DNA from 3 places in the Gilvimarinus sp. DA14 genome. Region 2 is predicted to be linked to each of the others. Evidence: riboswitches for the same ligand, from Rfam matches in the RefSeq annotation. Region 2 holds a riboswitch; each other region holds the start of a gene.

Region 1 (4,783 bases), 900 kb from region 2:
TGGGCGTGCAACCATACTCATCTTTAAACAATTTATTAAAGTAAGAGACGTTTTTGTACCCAACCGAATACGCGATTTCCGCAATGCTCGGCTCGGGTCCCGCCGACAGTAAGCGTGCAGCCTCAGTCAAGCGCACTTTGTTGAGATAACCGGTAAAGGTATAGCCCAGCTCAGCTTTGAGGATCGAGTTAATTTTACTGCGCCCGACTCCGGTCGCCGAGGCGATACCGTCCAGGTTCAACTCGCTGTTCGCATACTCGGTGGCGAGGTAACGCAAAATAGCCTCTTTATCGCGGTCGCGTCGGGGCTCTACCGACAACTGCTGATACGCCACCAGAGGTCGGTCCTTTTGCAGTTTGAGTTTAAGCGCATCGGTCAGCGCCCGCGTATGAGCGCGAAACAGCCAAATAATGGCCATCAGCCAAGCCAGCCCCAAAACCCCCGCCAGTAGATACAGGTAGCGCCAATCTCGCCCGCGCAGCTCAAGGGCGTTAATTTGCACCCGCGCCGAATCCAGCATGGGGCTTTGATGGGTAGAACCAAAAACCAATCGCGGTACCCGGTTAAGCTGGTAATCAATCATCGAGAGCTTGAGCTCAAACTTATCCAGCCACCACTGGGGCGTCTCCAAGCGAGTCAAATCTAACTCGACGGCGGACCACTGCTCGTCACAGGAGAAATAGGTCGCCGGCGAGCGATAGCTTAGCGGATCATCTTTTTGGGTGATGCCGGGCTCAAAGGTATGGGCGGCAAATGCCAGAACATTGGCAGGGACGCACTTCACGTTAAAGCTCAGCTTGTGGTATCCGGTAAGATCCAGCATGGTCGGCTGCCCGCCGTCATCGGTAAAGTTTAACGCCACCCCTGCATAGGGATACTGAGCAACATCGGAAAGACTCAGCGAATAATCAAGGCTGTAGCGGTCATCGTGGAATGTTACCTCTGAGAGGCCACCTTGGGAGTGATCCGTCTCGGCGCTCAGATGCCAGGGCAGCTCGCTCTGCGCTGCAGGCAGTAATGTGCGAGACGAGAATGTATTCTGGATACACCAATAACTGAGCAGCGCACTGAATAACAACAAACCTAGCAGCAGCGTGGCCACTTTTTTATAAAATTTCAGCATTACGGGTAACTTTAATTTTTTATCACTTCCTATCCTACCGCTAATTTCCCACTCAAAGTAGCGTCTAGCACGACGTCAGATTGGCATTGAGCAGCATTGGGCGTAAAATAGTCCGACGCTTAAATCCTCGGGGTGGCCGCTTTCTCAGGCCTGAGAAAAACCCGTTGAACCTGATCCGGTTAATGCCGGCGTAGGGATAGGACACTCTCTCATATCCGCGCTTATTTAGCATGCCGGGTCTCCTGTTGCTGTTGGAGACTCTATGAAACTCGCACACTTTGCTTTTGCCACTTTACCTTTCGCCATTGCCGCCCAGGCGCAGGGCAATACCATTGAAGAAATTCTGGTGACGGCGGACTTTCGCCCCACGAACCTGAGCCAGTTGGCCACCAGCGCAAGTGTTATTGATGCTGAAGCCATCAACGCCCGTGGCGCCGAGCACCTGGCACAAATTTTAAACACCGCCCCCAATGTGAATTTTTCCACCGGCGCCTCGCGCGGCCGCTTTTTTCAAATTCGCGGTATCGGTGAGCGCAGCCAATTTATTGAGCCGGTTAACCCGTCCGTTGGCCTGCTGGTCGATGGCATAGACTTAACCGGCATTGGCGGGGCAGCAACCACGCTGGACATTGCCCAGGTGGAAATTTTGCGCGGCCCGCAGGGCACACTCTATGGCGCCAACGCCCTGGCAGGCTTGATAAATATGGTATCAGCCGCCCCCACCCAAGAGTTCGGCGGCGAAGTGAACGCCACCCTGGGCGACTACAATATTCAAACCCTGAGCGGAGCCATTAGCGGCGGGCTAACCGATACCCTGAGCGCCCGCGTCGCACTGGAGCAGCACAGCTCCGACGGCTACCAGGACAACGCCTACTTAAATATTGACGACAATCAGAATATCGACGAGCAAACCGCCCGCGCCAAACTGCGCTGGCAGCCCAGTGATTCGCTGCAATTGGATGTGACCGGCCTGTACGTCAATGTCGATAACGGCTACGACGCCTTCTCTTTGGACAATACCCGCACCACCCTGTCGGATAACCCCGGCCACGACCGCGCCGAAACCACAGCTGGCTCGGCGCGCTTGCAGTGGCGCTTAAACGATGCGGTCTCACTGGTGGCGCTGGGCAGTCACGCACAGTCGGATACCGAATACGGTTTCGATGAAGACTGGACCTACGCAGATATTTGCAGTGACTTCACTTGTATTTATGACGGCTACAGCTCAACCGATAATTACCTGCGCGATATCGACAACACCACCGCCGATTTACGCCTGGTGTCCAACAACGAACGTCACGAATTCGGTTGGGTGGCCGGCGTGTATTACCGCGACCAGAACGAGAGCTTACTGCGCGAGTACACTTATGCAAGCGGCGACTTTACCAGCGATTTCAGCGCCGAAAACACCGCCCTGTACGGCCAGTTGGATATCCCGCTAAGCGCTGCGCTTAAATTAGTCACCGGCCTGCGCTATGAAGAGCGCAGCGCCGACTACCGCGACAGCGACGAGGTAAGCTTCTCCCCCGAAGACGATATGCTGGGCGGCAAGCTGGCGCTGGAATACCACACCGATACCACCTTGTATTACGGTTTGATCTCGCGCGGTTACAAAGCCGGCGGCTTTAACAGCAACACCGCACTGCCCGAAAGCTCGCGGGAATATCAGCCGGAGTTTCTGTGGAACTACGAAGTGGGCGCCAAGTTTGCCTCCAACGATAGCCGCATCACCAGCAATATCGCCGTGTTCTACCAAGATCGCGACGACGTGCAAACCAAGCAATCGCTACTGCAACAAATTGATGGCAACACCTGCCCCTGCAGTTTTGAAGATTACACCACCAATGCCGCCGCAGGCCACAGCTACGGTTTAGAAGCAGACATTAATTGGCAGGCAAGCGAAGCCTTGCGCTTGTTCGCAAGCCTGGGGTTACTGCGTTCGGAGTTTGATGACTTTCAAAGCTTCGCCCACGCTGACGCCAACCCCGGCGAGGGCGAGGCTTACGATTTATCCGGCCACGATTTACCCCACGCCCCCCACTATCAATTTACCGCCGGTGGCGAATACTTTTTTACCGACCACTGGTTTGCACAGTTAGAGGTAGAGGGAAAAGACAGCTTTTATTTCTCCAGCCGCCACGAAGCCCAGGCCGACGCCTATGAATTGCTAAACGCCCGCTTGGGTTACACCGCCGCGCACTGGGAGCTGGCGCTTTGGGGCCGCAACCTGACCGATGAGGATACCCAAACCCGAGGCTTTGGCGCCTTCGGCAACGACCCGCGCAAAGGCTACGCCACCGAGCCCTATTATCAATTTGGCGAACCGCGCGTCGTGGGTTTGTCCGGCACTTACCGCTTTTAAGGAGCCATGCAATGAAACTGACCGCCGAACTGAGCATGTACCCGTTTAACGAAGCCTATATTCCGCCCATAAAAGGCTTTATCGACTGGTTAAATCAGCAAGAGGGCTTGCTGGTCTCCACCAACCCCACCTGCACGATTGTTACCGGCGACTATGAGCGGGTTATGCAAGTGCTGGGCGAAGGCATGCGCTACAGCGTCGAAACCTGGGGTAAAGCCGTGTTTGTGAGTAAATTTTTGCCGGGCTTTGAGGCCCTACCCGAGGCCGATGCGTGAGTGACGTCAGTGCGGTAATCGCCCAAGCCTGGGCGCAGATGTCCGGCTGGGAAGTCGCCGCGGTGATTCTCGCCATCGCCTATTTGCTGCTCGCGGTACGACAAAACAGCCTGTGCTGGTATTGCGCATTCGCCAGCACCGCTATTTACACGGCGCTGTTTTGGGATGTTCAGCTGTTGATGGAATCGGCACTGAACGTTTATTACATGGCCATGGCCATCTACGGCTGGTGGCAGTGGCGCCACGGCGGGCAGCAGGATTCACCATTGCCCGTGCGGCGCTGGGGCATCAAACAACACAGCCTCACCTTCGCAGCCATTGCGGCTATTACCTTGGTATCGGGCACCCTGTTAAGTCGCTATACTGAGGCCGCCTGGCCCTATGTGGATTCGTTCACGACCTGGGCCAGTGTTATCACCACCTTTATGGTGGCCCGTAAAATTCTGGAAAACTGGTTGTATTGGATGGTGATTAACAGCACCTCGATATTTTTATTTATTGATCGCGGCCTGTATTTAACCGCGCTACTGTTGGTGTCTTATCTCATCATTTCCATCTTCGGTTTAATTAACTGGCAAAAGGATTATCGCCGACAGTATCGACAACAACCCGCCTATGGCTGAACACAATATTCTGCAAGCCATACTCGCGGGCTGGCGAGACTGGCCGCTGCCATTAACGGACCCACCTAAAGTGCTCGGCCCTATTCCCGGCGGGCGTACCAATCGCAATATCAAGCTTGAAGGGGCGGGCTACAGCCAAGCTTTTATTCTGCGCATTAACAACCCGCGCGGGCGCTTGCTGGGCATTGACCGCGACGATGAGGCGCAAATTGTTCACACCGCCGCCGTCGCGGGCTTAACCCCCGAGCCGATATACCGCGATCCGGCCCACCGCTTTGCATTACTGCCTTTTGTTAAAGCCCGTACCTGGACGGCAGCCGATTTTGCCAATCCTATGCAGCGCAAAAGGCTGTTGGCACTGCTGGAGAAAGTCCATAATTTATCGCCCGCCACCGACCGG
Region 2 (4,783 bases):
ACAGCCGCCGGGGCTGGCGCGGTAGTTACCAATGTAGCGCAACTCCACCTCGTGAATACCCGCCTCTTCTACCAGCTCGCGACGGGCGACATCCTCAGCAGTTTCGCCCTCTTCCATCATGCCCGCCACGACCTCAAGACACCAGGGGCCGGATTCATCGCGCAGCGCACCAATACGAAACTGCTCCACCAACGCCAACTCATCGCGGCGCGCATCGTACAAAAGCACCCCCACGGCCTGAGGGCGGTAGACAATTTCCCGACTCAAGGGTTCGCCCCAATCGCCATCGGCAAACTGTCGATGGCGCAGGGTGACTTCATCGGCATGAAAAAAGCCCCGGTACAGCGGCTTGCGCTCCATTATTTCCACGTCGTCGCGGTCGAATACGGGCGGTGCAATCTCGGGGCTTTTACTCATACTTACCTATACCTTGTGATAAAGCTGCGAACCTGTCTCACGAAACTCCTCCGCCTTGGCCTGCATTTCGGCCTCGACATCCAGCATACGAATCACTTGTTCGCCACTGTCATCCAAACCAAAACCGTTTTCGGCGGCGTAGTCGCGCACCTCCTGGCTGATTTTCATGGAACAGAATTTGGGGCCGCACATAGAACAAAAGTGAGCCACCTTGGCCGAGTCTTTCGGCAGAGTTTCGTCGTGATATTCGCGTGCGGTGTCCGGATCCAGCCCCAGATTGAACTGGTCCTCCCAGCGAAATTCAAAGCGCGCCTTGGATAGCGCATCGTCGCGCAGCTGCGCCCCAGGGTGGCCTTTGGCCAGGTCGGCGGCGTGGGCGGCGATCTTGTAGGTAATAATACCCTCTTTTACATCGTCTTTGTTAGGCAGCCCCAAATGCTCTTTGGGAGTGACGTAACAGAGCATCGCGCAACCGTACCAGCCGATCATGGCTGCGCCAATACCCGAGGTTATATGGTCGTAACCGGGGGCAATGTCAGTAGTCAGCGGCCCTAGAGTGTAAAAGGGCGCTTCGTCGCAGCACTCAATCTGCTTGTCCATGTTCTCTTTGATCATGTGCATAGGCACATGCCCCGGCCCCTCGATCATGCACTGGACATCGTGCTTCCAGGCAATTTTGGTCAGCTCGCCCAGGGTTTCCAGCTCGCCAAACTGAGCTTCGTCATTGGCATCGGCAATCGAACCTGGCCGCAGGCCGTCGCCCAGGGAGAAGGACACGTCATAGGCCTTCATGATTTCGCAGATGTCTTCAAAATGAGTATAAAGGAAATTCTCTTTGTGGTGCGCCAGACACCATTTGGCCATAATCGAGCCACCGCGACTGACAATACCGGTGACCCGCTTGGCGGTGAGCGGCACATAGCGCAGCAGCACACCGGCGTGAATGGTGAAGTAGTCAACGCCTTGCTCGGCCTGCTCAATCAGGGTATCGCGAAAGATCTCCCAGGTTAAATCCTCGGCCACGCCATCAACTTTTTCCAGCGCCTGGTAGATGGGCACGGTGCCAATGGGTACATGAGAGTTGCGGATAATCCACTCGCGGGTCTCGTGAATATTCTTGCCCGTGGACAAGTCCATAATCGTGTCCGCCCCCCAGCGGGTGCCCCAGGTGAGCTTTTCCACCTCTTCTTCAATGGAGCTGGTAAGCGCCGAATTGCCGATATTGCCATTGATTTTCACCAAAAAGTTGCGCCCGATGATCATCGGCTCTAACTCTGGGTGGTTAATGTTGGCGGGAATGATCGCGCGGCCACGAGCCACCTCATCGCGCACAAACTCGGGGGTAATTTCAGTGGGAATAGCCGCACCAAAGTCATTGCCCTGGTGCTGTTTCTCCAAAACCCCCTGCTCGCGCGCTTGCGCCAGCGCCATATTTTCGCGAATCGCAATGTATTCCATTTCTGGAGTGATGATGCCCTGACGGGCGTAGTGCATTTGCGATACGTTCTTGCCGGCCTTAGCGCGGCGCGGGACCCGGTGATGGTTAAAGCGCAGGTGGGCAAGCTTAGGGTCGGCCAGACGCTCGCGGGTAAACTCCGAGTTCACTCCCTCCAGCAACTCGGTATCGTCTCGCTCTTCAATCCAGCGGGTGCGGATATCCGCAAGCCCCTGACGCACATCCACAGCAACCGCTGGGTCGGTATAGGGGCCAGAAGTATCATAAACGCGCACCGGCGGGTTGGTTTCACCGCCAAAATCAGTGGGGGTATCGGCCAGACTAATTTCCCGCATGGGCACGCGTATATCGTCGCGCGAACCTGTTACATAAATTTTTTCCGAGCGGGGAAATGGCTGCACCGAGGCGTTATCCACCTGGGCGCTTTCACTGAGCACGCGCTCGGCGCTCTGTTTATTCTGAGTCATGGGAAATCTCCTGGGTTATGGGTGCGGCACTTGCCACGGTTGCATAAGAAAAAGCGTAAAAATGATCCACCGGGCCATGTCCCCGCCCTACCTGTAATCGGTCGGCGGCAGTCAGAGCTCCGGTTAAATAGTGTTTGGCCTCACGACAGGCCTCGTAAGATGACAGGCCACGGGCAAGAAAAGCGGCGATTGCCGAGGCCAGGGTGCAGCCGGTGCCATGGGTATTTGCGGTGCGAACCCGCCGCGCTCTGAGCAGCTCGCAGCGCTCGGCATCGAGATACACATCCACCGCCTCATCCGGATGCTGCAAATGGCCGCCCTTAAGCAGCACGGCCTGGGCACCCTGTGTAAGCAGCGCCTCCGCCTGCCGGGTCATTTGCGCTACGCTTTCTGCCACGGGAGCATCCAGCAGCGCGGCGGCCTCGTGCAGGTTAGGGGTAAGCAGACAGGCGCGCGGGATCAGTTTCTGGCGCAGCGCCTGCAAGGCGTCATCGGCCAGCAGCCGGTCACCGCTGGTAGCGACCATCACGGGGTCTAACACTAAAGGAATGAAGGTGGGGAGTTCAGAGGCCAGGGCGGAGATAATCTCGGCGTTGGCGAGCATGCCGGTTTTAATGACTTTTACCGGCATATCCGCTAGCACCGACTGTACTTGGCGAAGCACAAAATCGGCGGATACAGACTCAACCGCCTGCACCCCCTGAGTATTTTGCGCGGTTAAGGCGGTGATTGCCGAGGCGCCGTAAACACCCAGGGCGGCAAAGGTTTTTAAATCCGCTTGAATGCCCGCCCCGGCTCCGCTATCGCTGCCGGCAACAGTCAGAGCAACGCAGGCAGACGTAACGCGATTAGGATATTCGGTGATGTTGGACATAAGCTGCTTCCTGGAGGGGGCGAGGAAACAGCGCAGCAACTGCCGGTGCGGCAGCGGCTTGAAGCCGGGAGCAGACGCCCCGGCAAATAGAATGGATACATAAATTCATAAGCGCTCGTTCCCTACGCCGGTACTAACCGGATCAGGTCGACGGGACTCTCTCAGCTTCACCACACGAAGCACCCCGACAAGACAGAATCGGCAGTCTAGAGAACTGCTCCGCGGCTGTAAAGCACAGCGTTTACGGTTTTTTACTAGCGGCGCGAAAAAATGAACGTTTATTCATCTCGACCTAGAGGACGCAAACCGCTAAACTCTGGCCTGTATTAAAATCGCACACAGTAGAGTGCAACTAAATTTGTGGAGCCAGCGTCTTTACCGCAGCAACGACCACAAAAACGGACGCAAGACCTACCGGGATACCAAATGAAGCAGACAAAACGTTATTTTTTTGCCGCGCTGATTGCGCTTAGCAGCAGCGCCCAAGCCGAGTCTATCCTCGACATTTACAACCTGGCACTGGAAAACGACCCCCAGTTAAAAGCCGATAGAGCGGCTTTCGAGGCGGGGCTAGAAAACAAAACCATCGGCCGCGCCGCTTTGCTGCCGCAAATTACCGGTTCTGCTAACGTCAGCTACAGCGAAACCGACTCGGAGTATGAAATCCGCAGCGGCGAGGCGGCCCTTACGCCCGCCGGCACTACCGAAAATGAAGTCAAGCGCTGGGGGCTGGATTTAAACCAGGCGCTGATTGATCTGAACGCCTGGCACACCTATCAGCAAGGTGCCGCATTGAGCGAGCAGGCCAAGGCGCAGTACTCGGCCGACCAGCAGAGTTTGATTGTGCGCGTCGCCGAAGCCTACTTTAACGTGTTGCGCGCCATCGACAATTTGGAAGTAGCCCTGGCCGAAGAGAAAGCTCTGGGACAGCAGCTGGAGCAAACCAAGCAGCGCTTTGAAGTGGGCCTGACCCCCATTACTGATGTGCACGATGCCCAGGCAGCGTACGACAGCGCCCAGGCCGCCACCCTGGAAGCGCGCGGCCAACTGGGTATTAGTTACGAAGCCCTGGAGGTACTGACCGGTCAGTCGCACGATGCTATCGCACCTTTGGGCGAAGATTTTCCCGTGGTTCCCCCCTCTCCGGCCGATCGCCACAGCTGGGTAGAATTCGCCCTGGAAAATAACTTCACCCTGAAAGCGGTAAGCGAAGCGGCGAACGCGGCCGAACAGCAAGCCAAGGCCGCACGCGCTAACCACTACCCGACCCTGGGCCTGAGCGCGGGCTACAGCGAATCAGATAACGAAACCGATATCGACTCGACGCCGTTTAACTACAACGATCAGGACGGCTACACTGTGGGTGTCAATCTGACCGTGCCCATCTTTAGCGGTTTGCGCACCTCGGGCCAGCGCCGTCAGGCCTACGCGCAGGCGATGCAGGCCGACGAGCAGTTCAATTTCCAGCAACGCAATGTGATTCAAAACACGCGCTCGCTGCACTTGGCCGTCGAGACCGGCGTAGCACGGGTAAAAGCTCGCAAGCAGGCGATTATCTCTAACGAAAGC
Region 3 (4,783 bases), 1.1 Mb from region 2:
TAATCGATGCCGGCCGTGCGCTGGTTGTGGCTTTAAATAAGTGGGATGGTCTGGAAGACAGCCACAAGCAGTATGTGAAAAACGAGATTGATCGGCGTTTGCGCTTTATCGATTTTGCTAATATTCACTATATTTCTGCGCTGCATGGCACGGGTGTGGGAGATCTCTATAAGTCTATTGAGCAGGCTTATCAGAGTGCCACCGATAAGATGTCCACCAGCTTTTTAACCCAAATTCTGCAAGACGCCGTGAGTGAGCATCAGCCGCCGATGATTAACGGCCGCCGTATTAAGCTGCGCTATGCCCACGCCGGCGGCGCTAACCCGCCGGTTATTGTGATTCACGGTAATCAAACGGCGAAAGTGCCAGCGCACTACGAGCGCTACCTGGAAAAAACCTATCGGCGGGCGTTAAATTTACGCGGCACGCCGGTACGTATTGAATTCAGATCCAGCGACAACCCATTTGCCGGGCGCAAAAAGCCAAAAGCACCGCCGCGCAGTGCTCGTCGAGCGCCTCGCAAAGGCAGTCGATAAAGGTTGTGAATCCATTTGTTTTAATCGCTCTATGTTTGGCCATAGGCCTGGTGTTACAGTTCTCGCGCGTGGCCGGTGAGTCTGTGGCCGCCAGGCTCAATGCCTATGTCATCAACATCGCTCTACCCGCACTTATTCTCTACGAATTGCCTCGTTTAACCTTCGACTCTACTGTCCTGCTGCCGGTACTGGTGTGTTGGTCGGTGATGGTGGTGACGGTGCTGGGTGTACTGCTGGCGGCACGACTGTTTTCACTGTCACGCGCCGTCACCGGGTGTTTATTACTGATGCTGCCGCTGGGCAACACCGGGTTTGTAGGTATTCCGCTGATTGAAGCCCTGGTGGGCGCAGAGGGAATTGGCTACGCGATTCTGTACGATCAGTTTGGTACTTTTCTCGCACTGAATACTTTCGGTATCGCTATTGCGGTAGGTTTTAGCGGTGGCCACACATCGGTTTGGTTTATCGCAAAAAGAATTCTCAGTTTTCCGCCCTTTATCAGTTTGTTATTGGCTTTCGCTTTACTGTGGTGGGAGTACCCGTTGTGGCTGGAGGAGGGTTTTAAATTTATTGCCTGGACGCTGGTGCCAGTGGTGATGGTGGCGGTGGGTATTTCCTGGCATTTAAAACTAAGCCGTGACGATGTAGCTGTATTTGTTGCTGCGCTATTAACCTTTTGTGTGTTAAAGCCCGCCGTCGCACTGGGATTTTCTACGCTCTATGGCGGCAGTGGGCTCGCACATCAGGTGGTGGTTTTAGAGGCGGGTATGCCAGCCATGATATCGGCCGGGGTGTTGGCGATGCGCTACAATTTGGCGCCGCGGCTGGCCGCATCCCTGGTGGGTTACAGCTTGCCGGCGGCGATTGTTTCATTATTTTTTTGGCGTTTTGCGCTGTAAAAGGTCGTTACGCTTTGCCCGGCTGTTGGTGCCAGAAAGGTTGTCCAATGGTTGGGGTGCTGGGGCTTGCTGTTTGTCGGGTTTGCATTAATCCCGCCAAATGAGCTTCGCGCCCGGAGCGGATGGCGCCGGCAAAGGCCTTTGCCATCAGCGGCGGGTTTTGCGCTTTCGCCACGGCGGTATTAAGCAGTACCGCGTCATACCCCATTTCCATCGCCTCGGCCGCCTGCGATGGTGCGCCAAGGCCCGCATCGACAATCAGCGGGCATGTGAAACGCTCGCGCAACGCTTTTAACGCGTAGCGGTTCAGCAGGCCGCGTCCGGTGCCGATAGGGGCGCCCCAGGGCATCAGTACCTCGCAACCGGCTTCCACCAGCTTCTGACACAAAATCATATCATCGGTGCAATAGGGCAATACTTTAAAGCCCTGGCTTATTAATTCGCGGGTTGCCTCCAACAGCGCAAAAGGATCTGGTTGCAGGTTGTAATCATCGCCAATAACTTCCAGCTTAATCCAGTCTGTGGCAAATAATTCACGGGACATTTGCGCTAAGTTAACCGCCTCTTTAACGGATTTGCAGCCCGCGGTATTGGGTAACAAAGTGCAGCCAGTGGCGCGAATATGCTGCCAAAAACGCTCCCCGTCGCCGGCGCTGGGGTTTTGCCGCCGCAGCCCCAGAGTCACGATTTCCGCGCCCGATGCAGTGACGCTATCGCGCATTTGTTGGGGCGACTCATACAGGGCCGTGCCCAGTAAAAAGCGGCTGTTAAATTCCTTGCCGTATAGCGTGATTTTATCGCTTTGCATGTTAACCTCCGCCTACAGGGGCTACGATATCGATCAAGTCGCCGCTGCCAAGCAAGGTATCAGCGTAGGCCGAGCGAGGCACGAATTCACCGTTGACGGCCGCGGCAAACTTTTCTGGTATTTGTTGCTCACTCTGCCAAAGAGCAGTGGCGTTGGCGAGGTCGGTACCGGCGGGCAGCTCGCAGGACTCGCCGTTTAAAAAGACTTCAATGGTGCGGTTACTCATACACAGGCTCACTGTTGAAAGAATTGTCTCTACGCTCACTCCTCTGTCGCCGTGCTTGCAGCAAATGAGCAAAAGGGCTTTGCCGCTGGGCGTCGAGCAAATGCAGCACATGATCGACTACCGCTGGCGCTAGCAGGTAGCCGTGTCGATAAAGTCCGTTGGCGCTGATCAGGCCGCGCTGGGCGCAAACGCTTGGCATATTGTTGGCAAACGCCGGGCGCAGATTCACGCCAGCTTCAAGTATGCGCGCTTCGGCAAAGGCCGGTGCCAGAGTGTACACAGCGCTTGAAAGCTCGAGGCTGGACTGCAATGAAATAGGGGAGAGGTCTTCGCTTTCAATTTGCGTGGCGCCGATAACAAATCGATTGCCAGGTTTGGGAACGATATACAGCTGATAGCGCGGATGCATCAAGCGCACCGGGCGCTGCAGTGTTACTTCGCATGTTTCCAGGTGTAGAGTTTCACCACGCACGGCGCGCAGTTGGATAAGTGCTGCTCTGGCACCAGCGCCGCGACAATCAATGACTACATCAAAAGAAAATTTTTGCCCAGTAGATTCGCTGATAATGGCAAAAGGCTCGGCGCTCACGGGGGTGTTTTCATATACGCGCACATCTTGCGTACTGATTTGCGCGCTTAGCTGTTGCAGCAGCTGGCGATTGTCCAAATGCGCTTCGGGCGAGAGTAATAAACCCCGTTGAAACTGCCCGCTTAAATCGGGTTCCAGATGCTGCAAATCGTCGCGGTGCAGGTGGCGGATGCTGCAGTCAGCGTAGTGCTGCAGGGGGCGGGTATCGCTGATGAACTGTTCCAGCTCGCTTTCATCTTGCGGGTGGGCCACCAATAAGCTGCCATGTTCGTGCAAGCAAGAACTCGCCTGTGTACCAATGTGGCTCAGCCATTCGCGCCAGCGCTCAATTCCGTAAACGCCCATAGCGTATACATCGGGGCCAGCTTCGGCCGCTTCGCTGATAGGCGCGAGCATGCCGGCTGCAGTGTGGGCGGCGCTTTGTGGTTTGGCGCTGCTGGCTGCATCGAACAGAGTCACTCTAAATCCCGCCGCGCTGAGCTGCCAGGCAAGCAATTGGCCGAGCAGGCCGGCTCCGGCAATGCCTATCTTGGCATCAGGTTTTAAATAAGAGAGATCTGGAGTCACTATTGCCTCGACACATGAGGCTGGAGCAGAGGGAGGCCGCCGATGCTGGCGCTACTTGTTCCCTCCGCAGGTGCCAGCCTGTTCAGGTTCCACGGGTTCGGCCGTACCGATCTCAGCCTTCGTACCACGCAGCACTGGGTCCAGTGTCTGGTTTTTGGTGGTCAAGGCGCCCCGACAAGTGCGCTCAATATAAAGACATTAGCTCGAGGTTGCAATCACCTCGCAGGTAAATTCACCCGTGCCGAGCGTGGTGTTGAGTTGCTGTTTGGGGCGTAAGTCTGAGGCGCTGCGCACCACCTGACCCTGCTCATCCCGCACCACGGCAAAGCCTCTGTTTAACGTTGCCAGGGGGCTGACACTGTCGAGCACGCGGGCCTTTTCGTGCAGTTGCTGCTGCCATTGCCCAAGCTGTCTGTGCATATTTTGCTCGAGGCGCTGGCGCAAGGTGTGCAGGTTGTTTTGTGCCTGTGTCAGGCGCGCTTGGGGGTTCTGGTTCTGTCGCCGTCTTTGCAGATCGGTAAACTGTTGGGCGCAATTGGCCAGGCGTTGTTGCATGCAGCGCGTCAGCCGAATTTCCAGTTGATCCAGCCTCTGAGATTGGTGGCGCAGTGACTCGCCCGGATGACGCAGCCGCTTTTGCAATGCATTGAGGCGGCTGTGTTGTTGCGCCAGCTGGTTGGCAATGGCTTTACCCAGCGCCAACTCCCTCTGTTTTAGAGCGTTCAAATGTTCGCGGATATCCGGCACGGCCATCTCAGCCGCAGCCGACGGGGTTGGCGCGCGGTGATCGGCGACAAAATCGGCGATGGTGAAATCCGTCTCGTGTCCCACCGCGCTGATCAGCGCAATAGGGCAGGCGGCGATCTGGCGGGCGAGCGCCTCGTCGTTAAACGCCCACAAGTCTTCAATTGAGCCGCCGCCGCGGGTCAGAATTAACAGATCAAATAGACCGCTGCGCTCGGCCAGTTGCAGCGCGCGGATAATCGCGGGGGCGGCGCTCTCGCCCTGCACGGGTACTGGCAGCAAGGTCACCTTTTGCGATGGATAGCGCCGCCTGATGACCGCCAGTACATCCCGCACGGCGGCGCCAGTGGCTGAAGTAATAACACCGATATGGTGGGCTTGCGGCGGCAGAGGTAGTTTTCGTTCGGGGGCGAA

The links. A riboswitch is a leader RNA that binds a small molecule or an ion and turns the genes downstream of it on or off. The one in region 2 is predicted to bind thiamine pyrophosphate.
Region 1: it holds a riboswitch for thiamine pyrophosphate, as region 2 does, so the genes downstream of both, NHM04_RS12290 (TonB-dependent receptor) here and thiD (bifunctional hydroxymethylpyrimidine kinase/phosphomethylpyrimidine kinase) in region 2, are expected to answer to the same signal.
Region 3: it holds a riboswitch for thiamine pyrophosphate, as region 2 does, so the genes downstream of both, thiO (glycine oxidase ThiO) here and thiD (bifunctional hydroxymethylpyrimidine kinase/phosphomethylpyrimidine kinase) in region 2, are expected to answer to the same signal.

What each region holds. Positions count from the first base shown of each region.
Region 1 covers NZ_CP100350.1:2,795,353-2,800,135, reverse strand. Annotated here, with positions in the region: gene NHM04_RS12295 (AraC family transcriptional regulator) at 1-1,123, opposite strand, end outside; TPP riboswitch at 1,242-1,338, shown strand; gene NHM04_RS12290 (TonB-dependent receptor) at 1,386-3,485, shown strand; gene NHM04_RS12285 (hypothetical protein) at 3,497-3,760, shown strand; gene pnuC (nicotinamide riboside transporter PnuC) at 3,757-4,383, shown strand; gene NHM04_RS12275 (choline/ethanolamine kinase family protein) at 4,376-4,783, shown strand, end outside.
Region 2 covers NZ_CP100350.1:1,899,358-1,904,140, forward strand. Annotated here, with positions in the region: gene NHM04_RS08325 (NUDIX domain-containing protein) at 1-417, opposite strand, end outside; gene thiC (phosphomethylpyrimidine synthase ThiC) at 424-2,340, opposite strand; gene thiD (bifunctional hydroxymethylpyrimidine kinase/phosphomethylpyrimidine kinase) at 2,327-3,214, opposite strand; TPP riboswitch at 3,317-3,411, opposite strand; gene NHM04_RS08340 (TolC family outer membrane protein) at 3,641-4,783, shown strand, end outside.
Region 3 covers NZ_CP100350.1:799,321-804,103, reverse strand. Annotated here, with positions in the region: gene der (ribosome biogenesis GTPase Der) at 1-536, shown strand, start outside; gene NHM04_RS03385 (AEC family transporter) at 542-1,435, shown strand; gene NHM04_RS03380 (thiazole synthase) at 1,443-2,243, opposite strand; gene thiS (sulfur carrier protein ThiS) at 2,245-2,469, opposite strand; gene thiO (glycine oxidase ThiO) at 2,462-3,625, opposite strand; TPP riboswitch at 3,668-3,809, opposite strand; gene xseA (exodeoxyribonuclease VII large subunit) at 3,824-4,783, opposite strand, start outside.